4 regions of the Streptomyces sp. NPDC024687 genome follow, and region 4 is predicted to be linked to each of the others. Evidence: riboswitches for the same ligand, from Rfam matches in the RefSeq annotation. Region 4 holds a riboswitch; each other region holds the start of a gene.
The links. A riboswitch is a leader RNA that binds a small molecule or an ion and turns the genes downstream of it on or off. The one in region 4 is predicted to bind cyclic di-AMP.

Region 1 (4,984 bases), on a different contig from region 4:
GAGAAGTACTTCGGCTCCATCCCCTCGCACGACGGCAAGTCCGCTCCGCGTGACGGCTCGCTCCCCGAGATCATCGGCGAGCAGCTGCGCGAGGTCGTCGAGGAGGAGGTCCCCGCGCGCGCGCTGATGGCCGCCTACCGGCTGCCGCACGACGGCACCCGCGAGGCCGACGCGGCCGACCTGGCGCTCACCGTCCTCGGCGGCGGCGAGTCGTCCCGCCTCTACAACCGTCTCGTACGGCGCGACCGTACGGCCGTCGCGGCGGGCTTCGGACTGCTGCGCCTGGCGGGTGCGCCCTCCCTGGGCTGGCTCGACGTGAAGACGTCCGGGGACGTCGAGGTGCCGGTCATCGAGGCCGCCATCGACGAGGAGCTCGCCCGGTTCGCCGAGGAGGGCCCGACCGCCGAGGAGATGGAGCGCGCCCAGGCCCAGTTGGAGCGCGAGTGGCTGGACCGGCTCGGCACCGTCGCGGGCCGCGCCGACGAACTGTGCCGCTACGCCGTCCTGTTCGGCGACCCGCAGCTCGCCCTCACCGCCGTGGAGCGCGTCCTGGAGGTGAGCGCCGAGGACGTCCAGAAGGTAGCCAAGGCCAAGCTGCGCCCCGACAACCGGGCGGTGCTCGTGTACGAACCCACCACTGCCGAAGCCCCCGCCGACCAGGACGAGAACGAGGAGGCGGCCCAGTGAGCGAGCTCGCCGCGATGGACTTCCACCCCCAGCCCCAGGCGGGCGACGCCAGGCCGTGGGCCTTTCCGGCCCCCACGCGCGGGACGCTCGACAACGGCCTGACGGTCCTGCGCTGCCACCGCCCCGGCCAGCAGGTCGTCGCCGTCGAGGTGCTCCTGGACGCTCCTCTGGAGGCCGAACCGGCCGGCCTCGACGGTGTCGGCACGATCATGGCGCGCGCCTTCTCGGAGGGCACCGACAAGCACTCCGCCGAGGAGTTCGCCGCCGAACTGGAGCGATGCGGCGCCACCCTCGACGCGCACGCCGACCACCCGGGCGTCCGGCTGAGCCTCGAAGTGCCGGCCTCCCGCCTCGCCAAGGCGCTCGGTCTGCTGGCCGACGCCCTGAGGGCACCCGCCTTCGCGGACAGCGAGATCGAACGGCTCGTCAACAACCGCCTGGACGAGATCCCGCACGAGCTCGCCAACCCGTCCCGCCGCGCAGCCAAGGAGCTCTCCCGGGAACTGTTCCCGGCGGACTCGCGCATGTCCCGCCCGCGCCAGGGCACCGAGGAGACGGTCGAGAACATCGACTCCGCGGCGGTGCGCGGGTTCTACGAGAAGCACGTACGGCCAGCCACCGCGACCGCCGTGGTCGTCGGCGACCTCACCGGCATCGATCTGGACGAGCTGCTCGGCGACACCCTCGGCTCCTGGACCGGCTCCACGGCCCAGCCGCGCCCCATGCCGCCGGTGACCGCCGACGACACCGGCCGGGTCGTCATCGTGGACCGCCCCGGCGCCGTCCAGACGCAGCTGCTGATCGGCCGTATCGGCGCCGACCGGCACGCGCGCGTGTGGCCCGCGCAGGTGCTCGGCACATACTGCCTCGGCGGCACTCTCACCTCCCGGCTGGACCGTGTCCTGCGCGAGGAGAAGGGCTACACCTACGGCGTGCGGTCGTTCGGGCAGGTCCTCAGGTCCGCCCCGGACGGCTCGGGCGCCGCGATGCTCGCCATCAGCGGCTCCGTCGACACCCCGAACACCGGTCCCGCCCTTGAGGACCTGTGGACCGTGCTGCGCACGCTCGCGGAGGGCGGCCTCACCGACGCCGAGCGGGACGTCGCCGTACAGAACCTCGTCGGCGTGGCGCCGCTCAAGTTCGAGACGGCGGCGGCCGTGGCGGGCACCCTGGCCGACCAGGTCGAGCAGCACCTGCCGGACGACTACCAGGCGACCCTGTACCAGCAGCTCGCCGCGACGGGCACCGTCGAGGCCACCGCGGCCGTCGTGAATGCGTTCCCGGTGGACCGTCTGGTGACGATCCTGGTCGGCGACGCGGCCGCGATCAAGGAGCCCGTGGCGGCCCTCGGCATCGGCGAGGTCAAGGTCGTGTCGGCCGAGTAGAGGGGCCGGCAGAGCAGGCGCCGCACAGGGGCCCTGGTGACGGAAGCGTCACCAGGGCCCTTAGATGTCCGAATTGGGCAGGAGGTTGCCTGTCTTGCCTGTGGGATGCGCTACAAAAACCGTGATCGGTTTGGGGATTGAAAGTCGGCCCGCTTAGCGTCATCCCGGCTGTTCGTCAGGCACTGCGCCGCGTCCGCGGCACCGGACAGTCATCGCCGAGTCCCCGCATGGCGCGAGCCAGGGGAGCCGGGGACCCACATGCGTTGTCCCTGGGGTGAATCGGACGCCCGCGCGCGCTGCGAGGGGGTCCGTAGGAGACCTTCCTGCTCCGAACCCGTCAGCTAACCCGGTAGGCGAGAAGGAAGGAAAGGACCACCCACTACATGGCGTTCACCTGCGCCGCCGGGAAGCACCGTCGTCCCAGCCGGATGAAGCGCACCACCGCCAATGCGGCGGGCGTCGCGGCCCTCGCCACCACCGGCGTCATCGGCACCCTCGCCGCTCCGGCGCTCGCCGCCGGGAACTCCGTCGAGCAGACCGGGCTCATGCCCGTCGTCAGCGTCGGCGACTCCCTCGCCGATCAGCTCGACGCCCAGGCCGCTGCCCAACAGCAGGCCGCCGAGCGGAAGAAGGCGGCGGCGGAGGCCAAGAGGAAGGCCGAGGCACGGGCCAAGGAGGAGCGCGAGGCCAAAGAGCGCGCCGCCCGCGCGGCCGAGCGCAAGCGCCTCAACAGCTTCGTCACCCCGATCTCCGGCTCCTACATCTCCACCGGCTACAAGACCGGCGGCTCCCTGTGGTCCTCCGGCAGCCACACCGGCGTCGACTTCCACGCCGCGAGCGGCACCTCCGTCCACGCGGTCGGCCGCGGCACCGTCGTGGAGACCGGCTGGGGCGGCTCGTACGGCAACGAGATCGTGATCAGGATGGCCGACGGCACGTACACCCAGTACGGCCACCTGTCGTCCATCGGCGTCTCGGTCGGCCAGTCGGTCACCCCCGGCCAGCAGATCGGCCTGTCCGGCGCGACCGGCAACGTCACCGGGCCGCACCTGCACTTCGAGGCCCGCACCACCGCCGAGTACGGCTCGGACATCGACCCCGTCGCCTATCTGCGCTCGCACGGCGTGAGTGTCTGACGACGTACCGCGAGATCTTCTTCGGCCCCGGCTCCTCCGAGCCGGGGTTTCCGCGTTTACAGTGCCCCGCTGTCCAAAAAATATCCCTGGATTCCGGTCCGCCGTCGGAAATTCCCGCTCATTGCAATAGAGTCACTGAACACACGTCAATCGGCGACGTTTCAAGGGGACTAAGACGGAGGTCGGACATGCGTATTCCGGCGCACTCGGTATGCACGGCTATCCGGGACGACATCGTCGCCGGTGTCTACGAGCGCGGCAGCCGACTCACCGAGGAACTGCTCGCCCGCCGCTACGGCGTCTCCCGCGTCCCCGTCCGGGAGGCCCTGCGCACACTGGAGGCCGAGGGCTTCGTGGTGACGCGACGCCACGCGGGCGCGTGCGTGGCCGAACCGACCGACCAGGAGGGCGCCGACCTCCTGGAGATGCGCATGCTGCTGGTGCCGCTCGGCGCCTCCCGGGCCGCCCAGCGGCGCACCGAGGCCCATCTGAAGGTGCTGCGCGGCCTGGTCCGGCTGGGTCAGGAGCGGGCCAGGCAAGGCAACAGCGAGGATCTGCGCTCCCTTGGGGGCTGGTTCCACGAGACGCTCGCCCAGGCCTCCGGCAGCCCTGCCATGACCTCGATGCTGACCCAGCTCCGGCACAAGATCGCCTGGATGTACGTGGTGGAGGCGCCCGCCAACCCGGTGGAGTCCTGGGCGGAGCACGGCGCGATCGTGGACGCGGTGGCGCGCGGGGACGGTGAGCGCGCGCGGGCTATCACGGCGCTGCATACCGAGCGTATGTCTGCCGCGCACCGGCTGCGGTTCTCCTCTGGCGGCGACCGCGGGGAGCGGGTGAGGAATTCGCAACATGGCGTAAACATGCCGAGCCTGCGGAATTAACGCGGGCGCCGTATAGCAAAGAAAAAGTACTTTGAGGGGCCATTATTTTTGCTGCCTGTACGGGGAAGGGTGAAGGGCTCGCCCGGCAATTCGGGCGAGCCCTTCAGGACGTGTGGCAGGCATCTTCTGGCACGCAGCTGCAAGTTTTGATCGTTGAGGTGTCTGTGCAGTTCAATGGGGATGGCTGCGGGATGGGGAGAGCCTCCGCGATCATGATCGCTTGTGAAGGCGGAGTGGAGAATGCGGTGGCCGTGTAGGCCGCGATAGCCGGACAGGAGTGGCGCCGGCGTTCGGGCGCTGATGGCCGAGATGGCCGAGATGGCCGAGATGGCCGCAGGGCTGACACAAGATCCGGGAATGAGGTGTTTCCGCAGGTGAGCGGTCCGTGACATGGAAAGACTGAAGACGGAAGGTCCGTAGGTGCCCGTAGGCGCAGGGCGACGTGGCAGGTCACCCCGCTCAACGGAGCTTCGGTCTCCCATTCCCTTGCCAGAGCGTCTAGTTGATATTGACGGCGCCACATGGTCACGTCTAGACTCTCGGGTATCGCTGAGTTGTCGTTCATAGGTTTAGCTCCATTAGTGACTGGAGAGATGCGCTAGATGACTGGCTTAGAGACTAGGTTTCCCAAGTACGAACTGATCTCGTCCGGCAAGAGTAGAGACCCCATTCCAGGGCTCCGCGAGTTACGCGAGAAAACCCCGATTGCCTGGGTTCCGGTTATCGACGCGGCACTTCTCACTCGGCATGCCGATATCGTCCGAGTGCTGAAAGACCACCGCATGGCTCCGGCGAACCTGACCCAGGGCATCCGGTTGCTCAGCCCCGAACAGCAAGAGGAATTGAGGCCGCTGAGCACCGCCGTCGGGAAGTGGATGGGGCACACCGTTCC
Region 2 (4,984 bases), on a different contig from region 4:
TTACGAAAGGCCCGGTGATACCCACATGCGCCCCGGCAGTGAACGGCAGTACCTGCAGCCGCACTTGGGGCAGCCGCGCCGCCTCCAGAAGTCTGTTCAGCTGCCGGGCCATCACCTCGGGGCCGCCTACCTCCCGCCGCAGCACCGCCTCGTCCAGGACGGCGCTCAACTCCAGAGGCGGCTGGGCGCGAAGGATGTCCTGCCGGGCCAGCCGCACCTTGACCAGGGCGTCGAGACGTTCGTCGTCGAGGCCGTCGACCGCCGCCCGGGTCACCGCCCGGGCGTACTCGGGCGTCTGGAGCAGTCCGGGCACGACCGAGGTCTCCAGCGTGCGCATCGCGCTCGCCTGGGCCTCCAGACTGATGAAGTCCCGGTACGTCGGCGGCAGGACACCCCGGTACGCGTGCCACCAGTGGTGCCGGCCGCCGCTCTCCTCGGAGCCCGCCAATACCATCAGCAGCTCCCGCAGATTCGCGTCCCCCACGCGGTAGGCGTCGAGAAGTAACCGCACATCGGCCGGTTTCACCCCGCTGGCACCGGTCTCGATGCGGCTCACCTTCGACTGGTGCCAGCCCACGAGCCGGGCGGCCTCACCGCTGGTGAGCCCCGCACTCGCGCGCAGCGCACGCAGTTCGGCGCCCAGTTTCCGCCGGCGCACCGCGGGGCCGTGCTGCATGGAGCTACTCCTTACTCCCTACGAGCCGCCCGAATACGGTCTCGCGTCGCAGAGTTCACCGCTTCGAGCGACAGATATATGCACATCTTGGTGGATCGGCACCCGTCACAGCCGCGGTGATGGCACTCTGACGATGAACCACCAGTCCGGGACCGTACTCGAACCATCCGCACCGTGTCGGACTCCGGTCCCGTGGGAAAGGGACGACGTCGCCATGGCAGACCACCTGGAAGCATCCGTCACTCTGCCGAGCGAACCCGCCTCGGTCTCCGCGGCCCGCACCTATGTCCTGAGCACACTGGCGGAGTGGGGGCTGCCGTCCACCACGGACACCGCCGAGACCGTCCGGCTCATCGTCTCCGAACTCACCACCAACGCCGTACAGCACACCTTCGGGCAGTCACCCACCTTCACGGTGGACATCGAGCTGGACCGTGACGAACAACTGCGCATCGGGGTCACCGACAGCCATCCCCGTTTCCCCAAGCGGCTGCCGGCCGCGGTCCAGCAGGACAACGGGCGGGGGATGGTGATCATCCGCTGGCTCGCCGCCGAGTACGGCGGCAAGCTGAGGGTCAGGCCCACCCGGGAAGGCGGCAAGACCGTCTCCATCGAACTTCCGTGGACGGTTCCGGTGCAGCCGGTCACGGCGGCGGGGCAACAGGAGCCGTAGGAGAGCTCATACCGGCCGCGCGCGGCCGAACGCTCCCCGCAGCAGCGCCCGGAAGGCGTCCGCCGCGGGTGCCGCCTCGCCGGTCCGGTGGACGACCGAGATCGTACGGCGCAACGCGCCGGCCTCCAGCTGCCGCGTGCCCACCGGAGTGGCCGCCGTCCGAGCCAGCATCTCCGGCACCACCCCGACCCCCAGCCCCGCGCTGGCCAGCGCGCACACCAGGGCGTATCCCGGGGTCGCCACCAGCACCGACGGTGTGGTCCCGATCCGGGCCAGCACCGCCTCCACCTCCCGCCGGGCCGGATGATCCGGCGCCATGCTGATCAGCGGCTCACCGGCGAGCTCCGCCAGCGGCAGCCGCGTCGAGCCGCCCGCCAGGGCATGCCCGGGGGCCGTCACGAGGACCAGCTCCTCGGTCAGCAGCGGCTCCGCGCTCAGGGTGGCCGGGAGGGCGGGGGGCTCGCCCGGCTCATAGGCGTGTGTCAGCGCCAGGTCGATCTCACCGGCCGCCACCGCGGTGATCCCGGCCGTGGGTTCGTGGAAGGCGACCGACAGCTCCACGTCCGGGTACGCCCGGCGGAACGTGCTCAGCACCGGCGGCAGCAGCTGAATGCCCGCCGTCTGGAAGGTGCCCAGCCTCAGCGTGCCGCCCGACAGGCCGGTCAGCCGGGCGAGTTCGTGCCGGGCCCGGTCCAGCTCGTCCAGCACCCGCCTGGCCCGCGCCACCAGCAACTCGCCCGCACCGGTGAGCCGTGCGCCGCGGTGATGCCGTACGAGAAGAGCGGTACCCGCCTCCCGCTCCAGCTTGGCCAGCTGCTGGGAGAGAGCGGGCGGGGTGTAGCCGAGGCGCTCGGCGGCCCGGGTGATCGAGCCCGCCTCCGCGACGGCGACCAGGGCGGCGAGGCGGACCGGGTCGTACATGGCGAGGCCTGCCTAAAGGAGTGCTTAAGGGAAACCCAGGTTATTCGACATACCTGCTGAAGGCTCCGGCGCGGCAGGCTGGTCCGCATGAACGGACAGATCGTCGCCTTCACCGGGATCGCCGCCGGCATGGTCGCCATGCCGGGCGCGGACTTCACCGTCGTCGTACGTAACGCCCTGGTCTCCCGCCGGGCCGGGGTCGCCTGTGCGCTCGGCGTCGTGGGCGGGCTACTGATCCACACGGCGCTCGCGGTGGCCGGGGTCGCCGCGGTGCTCACGGCCGTGCCCGAGCTGTTCCGGGCGCTTCAACTGCTGGGCGGGGGTTATGTGCTGTACCTGGGTGTACGGACCCTGCTGGAGCTGCGGCGGACCCGCACCCAGACGGTCGTCGAGACCGGCGCGGGGGTACGCCCCCTGCGGCAGGGGTTCGTCACCAACGCGCTCAACCCCAAGGTCCCCATCACCTTCCTCAGCCTGCTGCCGCAGTTCGTGCCCCAGGGGAGCTCCACGCTGCCCAGGACGCTGCTGCTCGCGCTGATCGTGGTCGCTCTCGCGCTGGTGTGGTTCCCGGCGGTGGCCGTGCTCGTGGACCGGCTGGGGCGGTGGCTGCGCCGGCCGCGGGCGGCCCGGGCCGTCGCCGGGGTCACCGGAGGCGCGTTGACGGTTCTCGGCATGATGCTCCTGGCCGAGCCGCTGCTCGCGGTCTGACCACCTCGCGGTGCGCCGACGGAGGCATCGGGGCGGCTGTGCCGTCCTGCGCTTCGGAAGCCCGAGGGGGCGGCGGGAGGTCAGGTCGCCGCCGCCCCCTCGGGGTCACTTGACCCGGCCGTACCAGACGCTCTTCGTCCAGATCTTCTGCAGTCGCACCACGTCCCCGGTCTTCGGGGCGTGCCAGATCTTTCCCTTCCCGGCGTAGATGCCGACGTGGTACACGTTCGAACCCGAGTGGAAGAACACCAGGTCGCCGGCCTTGCGGCTGCCCACGCCGATGTGACGGGTCTTGTTGTACTGCTGGGCCGCCGTGCGCGGGAGCTTCTTGCCCGCCTTCTTGAACGAGTACAGCGTGAGCCCTGAGCAGTCGAAGCGGCGGGGCCCTGTGGCGCCGTACTTGTACGGCGAGCCCTTCTTGGAGGCCGCTACCTTGAGTGCCTTCGTCGCAGGCGTCGCGGCCGCGGCGTCGGGCGCGAGGCCCGGGACCACGACGGAGCCGCCCACGGCGGCGATGGCGAAGGCCGAGGCCGTACCGGCCCGGACCATCAGCGACGGGACACGATTGAGCGCAGTCATGCGCAACCCTTCGTCAGCCGCCTGTGAAGGATGACCTGTCGGATTCGGGCTGGCGAAGTTGCCCGGCCGCTGACGCGGCTTCACCCCAAGGGACACTCGGCGCGGTCATGGCGTGACCGTTCCGGCGACCCGTCGTGCTTGGGTCCTCCACTCCTGCCGATCCACTTCTGTCGACCGGTCATCCGGGCGGCGGCAGGACTCGGCGTCCGCCCGGATCGCCCCGCCACTGTGGCGGGGGCTTGTCGTCAGACAGGGATCTTGGCGCACGGAAGTGCGAAAAGCCCAACGGAACCGTTGATTTGTGGTGTTACTCACCACTCACCCGTTTGGGTGGACACCCCTTCGAAGGAAGGGGTGTCGAGGGGGTCACAGACCCCCGGACCAGCACGGAAAGGTCTCATTCCGGTCCCGAACAAGGCGCGTTGTGCAACTCCGACGCTCGCAAAAAAGGAGCCGCGCCTCCTCCAATAGGGGGTACGTCGTTTGGTCCGTTTCGACTCAGCTCCGGACGCCTCGTCAACTGTCGGGCTCCGGAGGCACGGTGACCCGGGCCGTACGCCGCTCGCCGTCCAGGACCCGCAGCGCCCGCGCCAGCGTCGCGGCGTGCAGTTCGCGCTCACCCCTGCTGTGCATCAGCACGAGCGCGTCGCGCAGCTCGGTCGCCCTGCTCACCAGCGCCTGCGCCGCGCGCAGTCCGCCGTAGGTGTCCTCGCGCCGGGCCGGGTTGATCCGGCCCAGCAGGTCGACCACGTCGAGATAACGGTCGATCAGCTCGCCCTCGGCGCGCGTGAGCGCGGGCAGCGGTGGAAGGTCCGGCACCATCGACGGCTCACCTCGCGCCCGGCGCGGTACGGGAGGGCCTGCGGCTCGGGACGATCGCGTCCGCCAGGCCGTAATCCACGGCGCCCCGCGCGTCCAGGACCTTGTCGCGCTCGATGTCCGCGCTCACCTGCTCGGGGCTGCGGCCGGTGTGCCGGACCAGCATCTCCTCCAGGCGGGCCCGCACCCGGGCCAACTCGTCGGCCTGGATGGCCAGATCGCCGGCCTGTCCCTGCACCGGCTCGCTCAGCGCGGGCTGGTGGATCACCACCCGGGCGCCCGGCAGGACGGACCGCTTGCCCGGCGTGCCCGCCGCCAACAGCACCGCCGCGGAGGAGCCGGCCTGCCCGAGGCACGTCGTCTCCACGTCACAACTGACGTACTGCATCGTGTCGTAGATCGCCGACATCGCGCTGAACGAGCCGCCGGGGGAGTTGATGTACAGCGAGATGTCCCGGTCGGGGGCCTGGTACTCGAGGTACATGAACTGCGCCATCAGATCGTTCGCCGAGGTGTCGTCGATCGGCGTCCCGAGGAAGACGATCCGCTCCTCCAGCAGCTTCGAGTACGGATCCGTCGTCGTGTGCCCGTAGCTCGTGCGCTCATGG
Region 3 (4,984 bases), on a different contig from region 4:
TCCTTGGGCTTGATGACCAGGCGGTAGGCGTCCCGGCCCGCGACCTGCGCGGTGCCCTCCACAGTCACCGACGTGGTCTTGTCGGCGGCCTTGAGGGCGTCCTCGGCGAGGTCCTTGGGTGTGGCCGGGAGCTCTTCCTTCTGCTTGCCCCCGCTCTCGGAGGCCGTGGTGTGGAAGACCGAGTTGGACTTGCTGTCGTAGCCCCAGACGTCCTTGCCGTTGTGGATGAGGCTGTACTCCGCCGCGTTCTCCAGCAGCGAGACCTTCTGCCTGTCCTCGCCGTCGGCCGCGACGCGCAGTGTGTGCGTGCCGGAGGCGAGTTCGGTGAGCTTGGTGGTGGGGTCGGCGGACGAGCCGTCGCCCGAGCCGGAAGGCCCGGCGGCGGAGCCGAGCGAGCTCTCCAGGCCGCCGAGGTCCGGCAGACCGAGATCGGTGGTGATCTTCACGGTGCCGGACAGCTGCTGCACGTCCGACGCGGCGATCTTCTCGATGAGTTCCTGTGCGCTGATCTTCGGCAGGTCGGGGTCGCCGGAGTCGGCGAGCGCCGGGACCAGCCCGATGGTCGCCGCCGCGACTCCCACCACCGTGGCCGGTACGACGTACCGCGCGGCCTTGCGCCGGCGCGCGGAACGCAACTCTTCGGCGTCCGCGGCGGTCACGCTGTCGTCGGATTCGTACGGTGCCATGTGTGCCTTACCTCCGTCGTCGGCGGCGGCTGTCCACTCCCATGCATCCACCCGTAGCCGCCATTCTCACCCGAATCGGTGAGGAGTGGTGTTTTCCGTGATGTCCATCTGACCAAATCGGCCATGAGAATGCGTCAGACCTCGGAGCCAACTCCGTGTACACCTGGGGTATGACACGACATGCCGACGCCCCCTACGACCCGTAGGGGGCGTTCGCTCTGCCGGACAGCCGGACAGCCGGACGGCCGGACGGCCGGCGCTAGCCCGCGCGATGCACCACCGCGTCGCACAGCTCCATCAGCGCCGCCTTCGCGTCGCACTCCCGCAGCGGCGCCAGGGCCGCGCGCGCGTCCTGCGCGTAGCGCACGGTGTCCCGGCGGGCCTGCTCCAGCGCGGGGTGCGTGCGCAGGGCCGCCAGCGCCTCCGCGTGCCGGGCGTCGTCCGCGAGGTCGGAGTCGAGCAGCTCGCACAGGGCGATGTCCTCGGCAAGGCCGAGCCGGGCGGCCCGCTCCCGCAGCCGCAGCACGGGCATCGTGGGGATGCCCTCGCGCAGGTCGGTGCCCGGCGTCTTGCCGGACTCGCGGGAGTCGGAGGCGATGTCCAGCACGTCGTCGGCGAGCTGGAAGGCGACACCGAGGCGCTCGCCGTACTGGGTCAGGACGTCCACGACGGTCTCGTCGGCGCCCGACATCATGGCCCCGAAGCGGCACGAGACCGCGACCAGGGAGCCCGTCTTGCCGCCGAGCACGTCGAGGTAGTGCTCCACCGGATCACGGCCGTCCTGCGGCCCGGCCGTCTCCAGGATCTGGCCGGTGACCAGGCGCTCGAACGCCTCCGACTGCACCCGGACCGCCTCGGGCCCGAGGTCGGCCAGGATGTGCGAGGCGCGGGCGAAGAGGAAGTCGCCCGTCAGCACGGCCACCGAGTTGCCCCAGCGGGTGTTGGCGCTGTCGACACCCCGCCTGACCTCGGCCTCGTCCATGACGTCGTCGTGGTACAGGGTCGCGAGGTGGGTCAGCTCCACCACCACGGCGGACGGCACCAGGCCCGGCGCATAGGGGTCACCGAACTGGGCGGCGAGCATCACGAGCAGCGGCCGAAACCGCTTTCCACCCGCTCGCACCAGGTGCTGGGCGGCCTCCGTGATGAAGGGGACCTCGCTCTTGGTGGCCTCGAGCAGTCCCTCCTCGACAGCCGCCAATCCGGCCTGGACATCGGCTTCCAGAGCCTGGTCCCGCACGCTCAGCCCGAACGGCCCGACGACGGTCACGAGGGGTCTCCTGTCTGCTGGTGTCTACTGGCGGTCACACGGAATGTCGATAGGTCGCTGCCATCACTCAAGTCAGCGTATCCGGTCACCTTTGGATCACCGATAGCGCCCGCCCCGTCCATGCCAGGCGGTATCGGATCACGGCCGGTATGTTTCCGATCATCTGATAAGAGCAAATATCTACCGACTTGTACGGAATCGGCCGCCATCGCGGGACGGACGCGGGGGCAGTGAATCCCACGGGCCGCCGGTTGAACACGAGTTGAGGCTTCTTGCCCCTTTTGCACCTCTTGCGCTCCAGTGTGACTTGACCCACTCATGCGGGCGAACCGGCATGAAACCGGAATCCACCGATCCGCCTTTGCCGGTGCGCGAGTTGAGGCTTGGCGAACGCAAAGGATCAAGTACCTCAAATGCCTCTTACCAAGGTCAATAGGCACCTCATGTGAATTCGCCACTTGTTCCGGACATGTGCTCTCGCATACGTTCCCGGCCTGTCGGGCGGACGCCGAATCCTGCCACCGCCCGTACACCCACCGAGAACCATGGCAGGAGCGGGGGAACCAGGTTGACCGCCGGACCGGGCGTCTTCGGACATACCGGCACGGCTTGGGGTGAAGTCGCGCCTTTCGTAGGCGTGGCCGGGCATCTCCCGCCCGAACCCGACAGCTCACCTCGCAGGCGACGGAGAGGAACTTCACCATGTCCGCTGCCGCTCAGCACCGACGTACTCGCACCAGCCGTCTCGTCCGCAAGCTCGCCGTCGCCGGCACCGGGGCCGCCGTACTCGCGCTCCCCCTCATCGGCGCCACCACCGCGTCCGCGGCCACCCCGACCGTGCAGACCGCCAGCACGCTCGGCTACTCCAACACCCTCGACGGCTGGATCCGGGCCTCCCTCGCCGTCATGGCGGAGCACGGGATTCCCGGCTCCTACGACGGCATCTACCGCAACGTCATCCGCGAGTCCTCCGGCAACCCCTACGCCATCAACCTCTGGGACTCCAACGCGGCGGCCGGCACGCCCTCCAAGGGCCTGCTCCAGGTGATCGACCCGACCTTCAACGCGTACCACGTGGCCAACACCTCGTGGGACCCGTACGACCCGGTGGCGAACATCACCGCGGCCTGCAACTACGCGGCCCAGCGGTACGGGTCCATCGACAACGTGTTCGGCGCGTACTAGGAACTAGGCGTCACGGAACAGTCTTTCGAGGACGACGGCGACGCCGTCGTCCTCGTTCGACAGTGTCACCTCGTCGGCCACGCCCCTGAGATCGGGGTGGGCGTTGGCCATCGCCACGCCACGGGCCGCCCAGTCGAACATGGGGATGTCGTTGGGCATGTCCCCGAAGGCGATCGTCACCTCGGGGCCCAGACCCAGGTGCCGGGCGGCCAGCGCGAGGCCGGTCGCCTTGGTGACGCCGCATGGCTGGAGTTCGACGGTCCCGGGCCCCGACATGGTGACCGTCGCCAGCGAGCTCACCACCGACCGCGCCGTGACCGCCAACTCGTCGTCGGACAGGTACGGGTGGCGCAGCAGCACCTTGCTGATCGGCTCGCACCACAGGTCGTCGCGCCGGCCGACCCGTACGGCGGGCAGGGTCGGGTGGGGCATCAGATAGCCCGGTTCGATGAGCGTGAGCCCCTCGACACCGTCCTGGTCCACGGCCGCGTACACCTGCCCGACCTCGGCCTCGATCTTGCCGAGCGCGGTCTCGGCCAGCTCCCGGTCCAGGGTCATCGACCAGAGCAGACGGTCCGCGCCGGCGTCGTACACCTGCGCGCCCTGTCCGCACACCGCGAGCCCCGTGCTGCCGACTTCGTCGAGCAGGGACCGCACTCTGGGCGCCGGCCGTCCCGTCACGACGAGATGCCGGGCCCCACTCTCCGCCACCCTCGCGAGCGCGGCCAGCGACCGGTCCGAGACGGTGTCGTCGGCGCGGAGCAGCGTGCCGTCCAGGTCGGTGGCGATGAGTGAATATGCGGTGGAGGCGGCCATGATCAGAGAATACGGATGGTTGGCCCCCGCGACTCGACGCGAACCGGACGGCTCCTGCTTTCACATCCGTTGACGGCAGTTCCGGTTCCGGGGGTGCGGCGGCGCGGGACGACCCGCCGGTATGCGCCACGAGACCGGGCAGGCCGGGCCCGGGCATGTCCGTTGCGGCTCAGCCCTGTTGACGCGGCGGGTGGACAGGGAGCGGTGCGCAACGGCCGGGCCGCCGTGCGCCGCGTCACCATGCCTCGCCTCGCCCCCACCTGCGTCGTGCGGGCCCGCCACCGCACCGCGCCTCGGCGGAGCGCTACGCGGAGTCCCGGACCACCAGTTCCGTAGGGAGGATCACTCCGGCGGTGTCCTCGCCCGCGATCTGGGCCAGCAGCATGCGGACCATCTCGGCGCTGATGCGGTCGAAGGGCTGGCGCATGGTGGTGAGGGCGGGGGTGATGGCGGTGGCCGCCGGGGAGTCGTCGAAGCCGCCGACAGCGATGTCCTCCGGGACCGAACGCCCGGCCTGCTGAAGGACGCCCACGACCCCGAGGGCCATGAGGTCCGAGGCGACGAACACCGCGTCCAGGTCCGGGGCCTGGGCCAGCAGACGGCGGGCCGCCCGTTCACCGCCGCTGCGCCGGAAGTCGCCCTCGACGACGAGCGCCGGGTCGTAGGGCAGGCCCGCCTCGGCGAGCACGTCCCGGTAGCCGCCGAGGCGGTCGGGGCCGCCCGGCATGTCCAGCGGTCCGGTGACCATGCCGATGCGGCGGCGGCCGCCCGCGAGGAGATGGCGGACCATGTCCTGCGCACCCTCCCGGTCGGCGGCGGCCACGTAACTCACCTTGGTCCCCCGCCCTATCGGCTTGCCGCAGACCACCAACGGGATCCCCGCGTGGTGCAGTTCGGCCGCGACCGGGTCACCGCTGTGGTTGGAGAGCAGCAGCACCCCGTCGACGTGACCCGAGGTGATGTACCGGGTCAGCCGGCGCCGGTCGTCGTCGCTCTCGGCCAGCATCAGCAGCAACGGGATGTCGTG
Region 4 (4,984 bases):
TCGGTCGACGGGATCTGCTGCGTCACGGGGGGTCCTCCCAGCCAGGTTCCGCCGGCGCGGCTCGCCGGCGGAGGCACGCTCTCGACGATACGACATGGATTCCGGGGGCAAGGAGTTGTCCACAGGGCCTGCAACGACTTGTCCACAGCCGTTGCCACCAGGGCCGGTGCCCGCTGATGATGTTGGGGCCTGAGTGCACCTGTTGGCACCTGTTCGAATCTGTGAGGAAGCGCCATGCTGGAGATCGCCGAGAACGGCCGTACGTGGATTCTGTCCGGGCCGACCAGCAGTTACGCCCTGCACCTCACCGCCGAGGACGAGCTGCTGCACCTGCACTGGGGCCCGAGGATCACCCTGGCCGACGCCGAGGCCCTCGCCGTCCGTCCGCTGCCCGAGTACTGGCCCTTCGAGTCCCCGCTCGACGGACACGAGGAGTACCCCGTCGAGGGCGGCCCCCGCTTCACCCGCCCCGCCCTGTCCGTGCGCACCGACGAGTGGCGCGGCACCGAGTGGAGCTTCGAGGCGTACGACACCGAGGGCGACGAGCTGCGGCTGCGGTTCCGCGACGGCGGGCTGGCCATCACGCTGCACTACCGGATGCGCGACGACATCCTGGAGCGCTGGGTGATCCTGGACAACCATGGGCAGGACCCGGTCGAGCTGCTGCGCGCCGACTCCGCCACCTGGACCCTGCCCGACCGCGAGGACGGCTGGCGGCTGTCCCAGCTGCACGGCCGCTGGGCCGCCGAGTCCCTGCTCACCCGGACTCCCCTCACCTACGGCGAGAAGGTCATCGGCAGCCGCCGCGGCCACACCGGGCACCAGCACCTGCCGTGGGTCGCCCTCGACACCGACGCCACCGAGGAGCACGGCGAGGTCTACGGCGTCGCCCTCGGCTGGTCGGGGTCCTGGCGGATCGCCGTGGCGCAACTGCCCGACGCGCGCGTGCAGATCACCGGCGGCGCCGGCTACGACGACTCGGGTCTGCTGCGGCTGGCGGCCGGGGAGTCCTTCATGACGCCCGTCTTCGCCGGGCTCTGGAGCGACGGCGGCTTCGGCGGCGCGAGCCGCACCTGGCACGCCTACCAGCGGGCCCACGTCATCCCGCACGCGGACCAGGACCGGCCCGTGCTGTTCAACTCCTGGGAGGCCACGAACTTCGACATCTCCGAGGAGCAGCAGCGCACCCTGGCCCGGCGGGCCGCGGCGATGGGCGTCGAGCTGTTCGTGGTCGACGACGGCTGGTTCGGTGCCCGCACCAGCGACCGGGCCGGGCTCGGCGACTGGACGCCCAACCCCGACCGCTTCCCCGCCGGCCTCAAGCCGCTCGCCGACTACGTGCGCACGCTCGGCATGCAGTTCGGCATCTGGGTCGAGCCGGAGATGGTCAACCCGGACAGCGAGCTGTACCGCGCCCACCCGGACTGGGTGCAGTACCAAACGGGACGGAAGCGGACGGAGCTCCGCAACCAGCTCGTACTGAACCTCGCGCGCGAGGACGTCCAGGAGTACCTGTGGGAGCAGCTCGACGCTCTCCTCTCCTCGGCCCCGATCGACTATGTGAAGTGGGACTTCAACCGCTGCTTCACGGACGCGGGCTGGCCCGGTGAGTCGTACCCGCAGCGCCTGTGGGTGGACCATGTGCGCGGCTTCTACGCCCTCTTGGATCGGTTGCGGGAGGCCCACCCGGGCGTGGCCTTCGAGTCCTGCTCGGGCGGTGGCGGCCGGATCGACCTCGGGGTGCTCAGCCGCACCGACCAGGTGTGGACCTCGGACAACACCGATCCGCTCGACCGGCTCGCCATCCAGCACGGCTTCAGCCAGATCCATCCCGCGCGTGTGATGGCCGCATGGGTGACCGACAGTCCCAACACCCAGCTCAACGACCGGGTGAGCTCGCTGCGGTTCCGGTTCGTCAGCGCGATGGCCGGGGTGCTGGGGGTCGGCGGGGACCTCACGGAGTGGACCGAGGAGGAGCTCGCCGAAGCCGCTCGGTGGGTGGGTCTCTACAAGGAGATCCGGCCGGTGGTGCAGCGCGGCGACCTGTACCGGCTGCGGCCTCCGCAGGGCGGGCTGAGCGCGGTGCAGTACGTCCTCGGGGACGAGACCGTCGTCCTCGCCTGGCTGCAGGCGCAGAAGTACGGCGAGCCCGTCCCCTCGCTGCGGCTGCGCGGGCTCGACCCGACAGCGTCGTATGAATGCCTCGAAACGGGCGAAGTGTACCGAGGGGGCGTATTGCTTCATCACGGACTTCGTACCGGCTTGCGCGGTGACCTCGATGCGACAGTTATCCGACTGCGTCGCATCTAGGGCTTGTGTCCGAATTAGCAGGTTCTCTCCCAACTCCTTTCGGCTTGAGGGTTCCTGTGAATTCGTGACGTGAGCAGCGTCATATCCGTGACGGTGTGTCGCCCGTCATGTTCACGTAATTCGCAGGTTTCCCAAGGGGATTTGGGTCGGGTGAAGGGCGTCCGATTCACGCAGGGTGACCGGTAATTCTCATACGGGATCAACAGGAACGCAGGCAAAGGGAACCCTTCACTTGTCCCTTTGCGTCTTGCTCGCTTACGTTCACCCCCGATCCGGTCGGACGCCCAATCCTGCCGCCGAGCGGATTCCCCACACTCACCCACCCGTGCAAGGCAGGAGCGGGGGACCCACAGGTAAAACCGCCTGTTCCGGTCTCCGGAACGGCTTGGGGTTAAGGCGCGTCCAGGCGCGTCCGGGCATCTCCAGCCCGCACCCGACAGCTCACCTCGCAGGCGCCGGAGAGGAATTCGTCATGCCCGCGAAGGGTAAGCACCGCCGTCCGAAGTCCCAGCGCTTCACCCGCTCGATCGCCGTCGTCGGCACCGGGGGCGCCGCGCTCGCCCTCCCGCTCATGGGGGCCACCGGCGCGCACGCCGCAACTCCCCAGTCCGTGTCGGAAAAGGCCGTTCAGTCGCTTCCGGTCACGCAGAAGTCCGCCGAAAAGACGGTCGCGAAGAAGGCCTCGACGGTGCGCACCTATTCGGTGCGCGTCGGCGACTATCTCTCGAAGATCGCCGATGAGCAGAACGTCAGCGGTGGTTGGAAGAAGCTGTACGCCGACAACCGTTCGGCGATCGGAGACGACCCGTCACTGATCCACCCCGGTCTGAAGCTCTCGATCGGCAAGAAGGCCAAGGCGAGCACGACGAAGACCAAGTCTTCCTCTTCGTCCTCGGCGAAGACCGAGAAGGCCGAGTCGAAGAAGTCCTCCTCGAACTCGACGGCTGCCACCCAGAGCTCCGCCACCACCAGTTCCAGCGGCTACACCCTTCCGGTCACCGGCGCCACGATCGGCACCGGCTACCGCGTCGCGGGCAGCATGTGGTCCAGCGGCTACCACACCGGCGTCGACTTCGTCGTCCCGACCGGCACCTCGCTCAAGGCCGTGGCCGCGGGCACGGTCGTCTCCGCGGGCTGGGGCGGCGCCTACGGCAACCAGGTCGTCATCAAGCTGAACGACGGCTACTACGCGCAGTACGCCCACCTGTCCCAGCTCTCCGTCTCGGCCGGCCAGACCGTGACCGAGGGCCAGCAGATCGGCCTCTCCGGTGCGACCGGCAACGTCACCGGCCCGCACCTGCACTTCGAGATCCGCACCACGCCGGACTACGGCTCCGACGTGGACCCCGTCGCCTACCTCCGTTCGAAGGGCGTCGCCGTCGGCTGACGATCCTCCTGTGCCACCGAAGGCCGGACCCCGATCCCCGGGTCCGGCCTTCGGTGTTTCCTCATGATCGCTTCGTTGCGTTCTTGTGGCGGGTGTGCTCGGGGCGTCGACAGGGGGAGGAGGGGCGCGGCACAGTGAACTCCCCAGCCGAGTAAGCGCTTTCTGGGATCCTCGTCTCTTCAGGGTCCTCGTCCCTTCACGGAAGGAACCGTCCGTCATGACGACCACGCGCAGAGCCTTCGGGGCCCTCGCCGCCGGCGCCGCCCTGGCCGCCCTCGTCCCCGCGGCCACCGCGAGCGCCTCGCCCCCACACCGCCGCCTCATCGCTCACGACGACTTCCGCCACGGCCTCGGCCGCTGGGCCGTCGAGCTGGAGCAAGGCGGCACGGTCACCGCGCGGCGCGGGGTCCTGGAGGTCGATGTGCCGGCCGGCGCGACGATCTGGTTCAGGCAGCCGCTCGAAGGGCCGTACGTCCTGGAGTACACAGCCACTCCCGTGTCCGCGGGCGGGGTCAACGACCGGGTGTCCGACCTGAACAACTTCTGGAACGCGGTCGACGTCCGGTCTCCCCACGACCTCTTCGCCACCCACCGGGGCGGGGCGCTCGCGGAGTACGACTACCTGAAGACGTACTACTCCGGCTACGGCGCCAACTACAACACCACGACACGGCTGCGCCGTTACGTCGGAGAATCCGGTGTACGGCCCCTGATCTACGACTACACCGAGCCGCTGCTGGTCGCGAACGAGCCGAACCGGGTGCGGATCGTTTCCGACGGGTCCACCGTGCAGTGGTGGAACAACGGGCGGCTCGTCTTCGACTACACCGATCCGCAGCCGTACACACGTGGGCACTTCGCGTTCCGGACCACCTGGAGTCACTTCCGGATCAGTGACTTCAGGGTGTGGCGGTCGCAGCGTGAACATTCCTGATGATGGGCCTATTCCTGGTTTGGCCAACACTTTAGGAGTGGCTTATCTCACCGACCGTCAAGTCCTTCTTACGGTCGCGTAGGTCACATTCGAAGGTGAATCATGAACGGTTGTGGCAGACGATTCGAAGAACGACAGCAGCTCAGTGATCGGGTCGTACGTGGCGGTGGGGGACAGCTTCACCGAGGGCGTCGGCGACCTCGGCCCCGACGGGGCATTCGTCGGCTGGGCCGACCGGTTCGCGGTGCTTCTCGCGGACCGGCGGCCCGAGGGCGATTTCAGGTACAGCAATCTCGCCGTACGCGGGAAGCTCCTCGACCAGATCGTCGAGGACCAGCTTCCGCAGGCCGTCG

Region 1: it holds a riboswitch for cyclic di-AMP, as region 4 does, so the genes downstream of both, ACZ39I_RS38625 (M23 family metallopeptidase) here and ACZ39I_RS10270 (M23 family metallopeptidase) in region 4, are expected to answer to the same signal.
Region 2: it holds a riboswitch for cyclic di-AMP, as region 4 does, so the genes downstream of both, ACZ39I_RS17285 (C40 family peptidase) here and ACZ39I_RS10270 (M23 family metallopeptidase) in region 4, are expected to answer to the same signal.
Region 3: it holds a riboswitch for cyclic di-AMP, as region 4 does, so the genes downstream of both, ACZ39I_RS31710 (transglycosylase SLT domain-containing protein) here and ACZ39I_RS10270 (M23 family metallopeptidase) in region 4, are expected to answer to the same signal.

The regions. Positions count from the first base shown of each region.
Region 1 covers NZ_JBVHLJ010000015.1:37,383-42,366, reverse strand. Annotated here, with positions in the region: gene ACZ39I_RS38635 (M16 family metallopeptidase) at 1-687, shown strand, start outside; gene ACZ39I_RS38630 (M16 family metallopeptidase) at 684-2,072, shown strand; cyclic di-AMP (ydaO/yuaA leader) riboswitch at 2,276-2,442, shown strand; gene ACZ39I_RS38625 (M23 family metallopeptidase) at 2,456-3,208, shown strand; gene ACZ39I_RS38620 (GntR family transcriptional regulator) at 3,397-4,092, shown strand; gene ACZ39I_RS38615 (cytochrome P450) at 4,695-4,984, shown strand, end outside.
Region 2 covers NZ_JBVHLJ010000004.1:117,298-122,281, forward strand. Annotated here, with positions in the region: gene ACZ39I_RS17265 (helix-turn-helix domain-containing protein) at 1-676, opposite strand, end outside; gene ACZ39I_RS17270 (ATP-binding protein) at 891-1,349, shown strand; gene ACZ39I_RS17275 (LysR family transcriptional regulator) at 1,356-2,270, opposite strand; gene ACZ39I_RS17280 (LysE family translocator) at 2,358-2,978, shown strand; gene ACZ39I_RS17285 (C40 family peptidase) at 3,084-3,557, opposite strand; cyclic di-AMP (ydaO/yuaA leader) riboswitch at 3,561-3,740, opposite strand; gene ACZ39I_RS17290 (hypothetical protein) at 4,074-4,379, opposite strand; gene ACZ39I_RS17295 (ATP-dependent Clp protease proteolytic subunit) at 4,387-4,984, opposite strand, start outside.
Region 3 covers NZ_JBVHLJ010000009.1:189,174-194,157, forward strand. Annotated here, with positions in the region: gene ACZ39I_RS31700 (LolA family protein) at 1-686, opposite strand, end outside; gene ACZ39I_RS31705 (polyprenyl synthetase family protein) at 946-1,956, opposite strand; cyclic di-AMP (ydaO/yuaA leader) riboswitch at 2,481-2,655, shown strand; gene ACZ39I_RS31710 (transglycosylase SLT domain-containing protein) at 2,659-3,141, shown strand; gene ACZ39I_RS31715 (HAD family hydrolase) at 3,145-3,957, opposite strand; gene ACZ39I_RS31720 (LacI family DNA-binding transcriptional regulator) at 4,262-4,984, opposite strand, start outside.
Region 4 covers NZ_JBVHLJ010000002.1:775,107-780,090, reverse strand. Annotated here, with positions in the region: gene ACZ39I_RS10280 (tyrosine-protein phosphatase) at 1-26, opposite strand, end outside; gene ACZ39I_RS10275 (alpha-galactosidase) at 235-2,310, shown strand; cyclic di-AMP (ydaO/yuaA leader) riboswitch at 2,617-2,778, shown strand; gene ACZ39I_RS10270 (M23 family metallopeptidase) at 2,783-3,697, shown strand; gene ACZ39I_RS10265 (DUF6250 domain-containing protein) at 3,915-4,631, shown strand; gene ACZ39I_RS10260 (SGNH/GDSL hydrolase family protein) at 4,777-4,984, shown strand, end outside.